DNA from 2 places in the Nonomuraea sp. NPDC050790 genome. Region 2 is predicted to be linked to the other one. Evidence: riboswitches for the same ligand, from Rfam matches in the RefSeq annotation. Region 2 holds a riboswitch; the other holds the start of a gene.
The links. A riboswitch is a leader RNA that binds a small molecule or an ion and turns the genes downstream of it on or off. The one in region 2 is predicted to bind glycine.

Region 1 (3,217 bases), on a different contig from region 2:
GCGGGCGGTGAAGGCCGCGGCCGAGCGTGAGGCCGGGCTGGTGGAGCAGACCGTCGCCCCGATACTCAAGCGCCGCAGACCCGGCGCGATCGGGGAGGCCGACGAGGTGGCCAGGGAGCTTTCGGCACTTCTGCTCGACCTGCACGCGGCCCTGCTGCGCACGGGTGTGCGGAGCGTCCTGGGCCGATGAAGAGGCCACCGGCGCGCCCTCAGGTGTCCGCCGGGTGTTACGTTGAATTGCATAAGAGCGGTCAGGTGTCGGATACGGAGCAGCCGTGTTGCAGATGGAGGTAGTGGGCGTTCGCGTTGAAATGCCCACAAATCAGCCGATCGTCTTGCTCAAGGAGGCACACGGAGAGCGGTTCCTGCCGATCTGGATTGGGATGACCGAGGCGACCGCCATCGCGCTCGCCCAGGCCGAGGAGCCGCCGCCGCGGCCCCTGACCCATGATCTGTTCCGCGACGTGCTCAGCGCGCTCGGCGTCGGCCTGCGCGCGGTCAACATCGTCGCGCTGCGTGACGGCATCTTCTTCGCCGATCTGGTCTTCTCCAACGGCGTCGAGGTGAGCGCCAGGCCGTCCGACTCCATCGCGCTCGCCCTGCGCACCGGCGCCCGCATCTTCGCCAGCGAGGAGGTCGTGCAGGAAGCCGGTGTGATCATCCCCGACGACCAGGAGGACGAGGTGGAGAAGTTCAGGGAGTTCCTTGACACGATCACGCCCGAGGACTTCGGCAGGGCGGGGTAGGTATTTCAGTGCATTTACGCTTCACGACGCGCCGAGCCGGATCGTTGACTGCGCTTGGTCACGGTCCTACGGTGCAAGTGAAACCCGTGGTCGCGCGTTGCGAACCCCCAGATCAGGCCGCGGGATGAGAGAAAGCCGGAGGTCCGCGTGGCGGTCAGCAGCGGCGAGGGAAAGACGGCCGGCCAGGAAGATCCGGTGCGGCGCGAGAGTGCGCGGCAGCGTGCCGGAGAGCAGGGCCTGCTCTTCGACGACGCCCCGACGGCGCTCCCTGGTGACATCGGCTACCGGGGCCCCACGGCCTGCTCGGCGGCCGGCATCACCTATCGGCAGCTTGACTACTGGGCCAGAACCGGCCTGGTCGAGCCCACGATAAGGGCCGCCCAGGGCTCCGGTTCGCAGCGCCTGTACAGCTTCCGCGACATCCTGGTGCTCAAGGTCGTCAAGCGACTGCTCGACACCGGTGTCTCGCTCCAGCAGATCCGCACCGCCGTACAGCATCTGCGGGACCGAGGCGTCGCCGACCTCGCGCAGATCACGCTCATGAGCGACGGCGTCAGCGTCTACGAGTGCACCTCCGCCGACGAGGTCATCGACCTGCTGCAGGGCGGGCAGGGTGTGTTCGGGATCGCGCTGGGCAGGGTCTGGCGTGAGGTCGAGGGGTCGCTCGCGGAGCTGCCGGGGGAAAGAGCAGCGGCCGGTGACGACCCGGCCGACCACCCCGCCGACGAGCTGGCCCAGCGGCGGCGCGCACGCAAGATCGGATGAGCGGGTGCGCCGGAGCGACCGACGCGGTCCGGCGTAGTAATCTAGGTCCCGAAGGCTGACGACCCCGTGCGGGAGAGTCTCCGGCCCACCCAGGCCGGGGCGCCGAAGGAGCAACCCTCCCCGGAATCTCTCAGGCAACCGGTACCGCTCGGGTGAGGCAACTCTGGAAAGCAGGCACGCCGGCCAGGCGCGCCTCACCGACGGTGCAAGCCCCGCCCGCGGGGTGAAGCTCTCAGGTCCCATGACAGAGGGGGAGACCCGGCCACCGCGCCCCGGCGCCGGTCTCCATCGCCTCGGGAGGGCACCCTCATGACCGACCTGACAGCACCTCCGTTCTCCACCCGCCACATCGGGCCCTCGGCCGACGAGCAGCAGCGGATGCTGGAGACCGTCGGCTTCGAGTCGGTCGCCGACCTGGTCGCGGTGGCGGTCCCCGAGGCCATCAGGGCCAAGGACCGGCTCCGGCTGCCCGCCGCGGCGAGCGAGAGCGAGGTCATCGCCGAGCTGCGCGAGCTGGCCGGCCGCAACCGGGTGCTCACCTCGATGATCGGCCTGGGCTACCACGACACGATCACGCCCGCGGTGATCCGCCGCAACCTGCTGGAGAACCCCGGCTGGTACACCGCCTACACGCCCTACCAGCCCGAGATCTCCCAGGGCCGCCTCGAGGCGCTGCTCAACTTCCAGACGGTGGTCTCCGACCTCACGGGCCTCGACGTCGCCGGCGCCTCCCTCCTCGACGAGGGTACGGCCGCCGCCGAGGCGATGACCCTGGCCCGCCGGGCCGGCAAGTCCAAGAGCAACGTGTTCGTCGTCGACGCCGACGCCCTCCCGCAGACCAAGGCCGTGCTGGCCACCCGCGCCGAGCCGCTCGGCATCGAGCTGGTGGAGTCCCCGCTCGACGGCGAACTGCCCGAGTGCTTCGGCGTGCTGGTGCAGTACCCGGGCGCCTCGGGCCGGGTTCGCGACTTCCGCGCCGTGGCCGAGCGCGCGCACGCCGCCGGCGCCCTCGTGGTCGCCGCCGCCGACCTGCTGGCCCTCACGCTCATCGCCGCGCCGGGCTCGCTCGGGGCCGACATCGCGATCGGCTCCTCCCAGCGCTTCGGCGTGCCGTTCGGGTTCGGCGGGCCGCACGCCGCGTACATGTCGGTGCGGGAGGGGCTGCAGCGGCAGATGCCCGGCCGCCTGGTCGGGGTCTCGGTCGACGCCGACGGCGACGCCGCCTACCGGCTGGCCCTGCAGACCCGCGAGCAGCACATCCGCCGCGAGAAGGCCACCTCCAACATCTGCACCGCGCAGGTGCTGCTGGCCGTCATCGCCGGCATGTACGCCGTCTACCACGGGCCCGAGGGGCTGCGGCGCATCGCCCGGCGCGCCCACGCCCACGCCGTGACGCTGGCCGAGGTGCTGCGCGCGGGCCGGGTCGAGGTCGTCCACGGCGAGTTCTTCGACACCGTGACCGCCCGCGTGCCCGGCAGGGCCGCGCAGGTGGTCGCCGAGGCCGCCGCCCGGGGCGTCAACCTCTGGCAGGCCGACGCCGACCACGTCTCGGTCTCCTGCGACGAGAAGACCGAACTGGCCCACCTGGAGCGGGTCGCCGCCGCCTTCGGCGTCTCCGTGGAGCTGAGCGACCTGGCCGGCGAGGACGCGCTGCCCGCCGCCCTCGCCCGCGAGGACGACTACCTGTCCCACCCGGTCTTCCACAG
Region 2 (3,217 bases):
TGGTCGACTCGACCTCGCCGATGGAGTCGCCGGCCTCGACGTTCGAGCCCGCCTCGGGAAGCTGCACGAAGACGACGTCACCCAGGGCCTCGGCCGCGAAGGCCGTGATGCCGACGGTCACGGTGAGGCCGTCGTCGAGACCGGCCACCCATTCGTGCTCCTTGGTGTAGCTCAGCTCGTCAGGGATGCTGCTCACTTACGTCCTCCTGCTGGTTACTGATTCTCGCCCGTCACGAACGGGCGCTGCGCTTGTAGAAGGGCAATGGGACGAGGTCCATGCCTTCTTGGCTGCCCCGGATGTCCACGGCCACGCCTTCGCTGACACCAGTGTCCACGTAGGCCATCGCGATGGGCTTACCCAGGGTCTGGGAAGGGGCCCCGCTGGTGACCTCGCCGACCACGGCGCCGTCCTTGGTCACCGGGTACCCGTGGCGGGGGACCCGGCGCCCGTGCGCGACCAGTCCGACCAGGCGCCGCCGCGGCGGGTCGTCCTTGACCGCCTCCAGCGCCGCCCTGCCGACGAAGTCACCGGGCTTGTCGAATTTCACCACTCTGCCCAGGCCCGCGTCGAACGGGGTGAGCGCGGTGGACAGCTCGTTGCCGTAGAGCGGCATGCCGGCCTCGAGACGCAGCGTGTCGCGCGAGGACAGTCCGGCCGGCATCAGCCCGTACGGCTCGCCCGCCTTGACCAGCGCGTGCCACAGCGGCACCGCGTCCTCGTTGGCGACGAACAGCTCGAAGCCGTCCTCGCCGGTGTAGCCGGTGCGGGCGATGAGGGCCTGGGCGCCGGCGACCACGCCGGGCAGCCCCGCGTAGTACTTGAGCCCCTCAAGGTCGGCGTCGGTGAGCGTGGAGAGGATCTCCTGGGCGCGCGGACCCTGCACGGCGACGAGCGCCCACTGCTCGGACTGGTCGTCCACGGCGGCGTCGAACCCGGCGGCGCGCGCGGTCAGCTCGCGGGCCACGAGGAGGTAGTTGGAGGCGTTGGCCACGACCATGAAGCGGTCCTCGGCGAGCCGGTAGACGATCAGGTCGTCGAGGACGCCGCCGTCCTCACCGACGATCATCGTGTAGCGGGCCCGGCCGGGGACGAGCGCCGAGAGGTGGCCGACGAGCGCGTAGTCGAGGGCCTCGCCGGCCTGCGGGCCGGTCAGGAAGATCTCGCCCATGTGCGAGAGGTCGAACAGTCCGGCGGCGGTGCGCACGGCGTTGTGCTCGGCGGACTCGCTGCCGTAGCGCAGCGGCATCAGCCAGCCGGCGAAGTCGGTCAGCGTCGCGCCGAGACTCTCGTGAACGTCTCGCAACGGTGTCGGTCGGGACATTGGTCTTCGCACCTCAGGGCAGGGTCGGATGCCAGCATCCTCCCCCTCTGTCATCGATGCCTGAGAGCTTCGCCCGGGTTTTGCCGGACTTTCACCTTCGGCGAGGCCCGGAGGCCTGCTTTCCAGAGGCACCTCGCCCGAGCGGTCCTTTGCCTTGAGAGGTTCGCGGGGAGGGCTTGCTCCTTCAGGGGCTCTGACCGGATTGTCAGAACGCTCTCCCGCACGGGTTCACCGGTGTCTTGGTCCAGCCTAGTGCCGTCACGGGGGTGTTGTCGCGTGTGGATCGCGCAGATCGATCTCTTCTGTGAGCTTGTGAAGGGTCGTGGCGCCGATGCGGCCCTCTGTGTACATCTGGCCGAGCGTCTCGCGTTGCGCCCTGGCGAGCTCGTCGCGCAGGTCATGGGGCGCGCGGGTGTGCGCCTCGACCGCGAGCAACTGCCGCTGCGCCCACAGCGTGCCGGTGTCGAGCCGGTGGGAGATCTGGTCGAGTCTGCGCATCGCCGCCGCGGCCGCCGCCTGCCGCGCCCGCGCCTCCTCCGGCGCCGCCAAACCCCCACTCTCCGGTACGGCGGAGCGGCACGTGAGCAGGGCGAACCCGCTGACCAGCACCACCGAGGCGGCGGCGAAGATCAACGCGTCCTGGGCGGGCAGCGCCGGGATGGCCAGTGCGATGGCCAGCGTCGAGGCCCCCCGGGTGCCGCCCAATGTCACGGCCCGCACGTTGCGCCGGTCCACGGCCAGCGCGAACGCCAGCCGTACCAGAAAGGTGGCGCCCAGCAGGGCGGCGGTCACGAGCAGGACCGTCGCGATCGGCAGGCCGGAGTGCGCGGCGCCCAGGTCGCGGAGCTGGAGCCCGAGCAGGACCGCGAGCGTCCCGCCGAGCAGGAACGTCAGGACCTGCCAGGTGATCCGCTCGGTGGCCCGTGCGGGGGTGTGGAAGAGGCGGCCGCGCGCGCCGACGTAGAAGCCGGCGGCGGTGACGGCGAGCGGGCCGGACAGTCCGAGCTTGCTCGCGCTGACCTCGGCGACGAACGGCGTGGCCAGCGAGAGCACGATCAGCGTGCCCGAGTCGGCCAGGCGGCGGCGCAGGTGCACGACGGCCCAGCCGATCGCGAGGCCGGCCAGCGCGCCGCCGGCGATCGCGCCGGCCAGTTGGAGCGCGGCCACGGAGACGGTTTCGGGGCGTTTGAGCTGTTCCAGGCCGATGGCCAGCAGGACGACCGCGACGCCCTCGTTGATCAGGCTCTCCCCGCGCAGCACGGTGAGCACGCGTTCCGGCGCGCCGAGCCGGTCCAGGACGAGCGCCTGAGTGGGTGCGAGGGCGGCGCCGACGGTCAGCGCGGCGCCCCAGGGCAGGCCGGGGAGCAGCAGGTGCGCGACGAGGGTGACGGCGCCGGCGGTGGCCAGGGTGAGGCCGACGCCCAGCAGCATGATCGGCCGCCAGGCGGCGCGCGACTCGCGGGGCGCGCTGCGCGAGGTGGCGTGGTGGTAGAGCAGGGGCGGGATGAGCAGGGTCAGGACGACGTAGGGGTCCATGGACACGACCGGCACCCAGGGCAGGATGCCCACGAGCATGCCGAGCAGCACGAGGAACGGCAGGGGCGGCAGCCGCCACCTGGTGCTGAGAAAGCGGGCCAGCACGATGGAGACGGCGACGAGCGCGGCGATGATCACCAGGTCGCTGGACAAAAGCTCGGGCTCCCTCCTGAGGGGGACGGGTTCCGGACAACGGTGGCGAGCCTAAGGGGGAAGTGTCCGGAAATGTCCGAGCTTGGAGGGTGGGGTGATCAGTGTTTGCCGAGAGGTTCAGGTGTCCCGCGTGTCGCTTGCCCTGCCTTTAGCGGGTCTTTCATCGCACACGACGCGGCCGGCCGTCCCCCCGGATGAACGGCCGG

Region 1: linked by a shared signal. The riboswitch ahead of gcvP (aminomethyl-transferring glycine dehydrogenase) and the one ahead of gcvT (glycine cleavage system aminomethyltransferase GcvT) in region 2 are both predicted to bind glycine.

The regions. Positions count from the first base shown of each region.
Region 1 is NZ_JBITGF010000001.1:928,531-931,747, forward strand. It holds gene ACIBEJ_RS04265 (MerR family transcriptional regulator) at 1-190, shown strand, start outside; gene ACIBEJ_RS04270 (bifunctional nuclease family protein) at 276-746, shown strand; gene ACIBEJ_RS04275 (MerR family transcriptional regulator) at 894-1,511, shown strand; glycine riboswitch at 1,571-1,668, shown strand; gene gcvP (aminomethyl-transferring glycine dehydrogenase) at 1,821-3,217, shown strand, end outside.
Region 2 is NZ_JBITGF010000012.1:217,647-220,863, forward strand. It holds gene gcvH (glycine cleavage system protein GcvH) at 1-196, opposite strand, end outside; gene gcvT (glycine cleavage system aminomethyltransferase GcvT) at 231-1,322, opposite strand; glycine riboswitch at 1,455-1,553, opposite strand; gene ACIBEJ_RS44985 (cation:proton antiporter) at 1,581-3,011, opposite strand.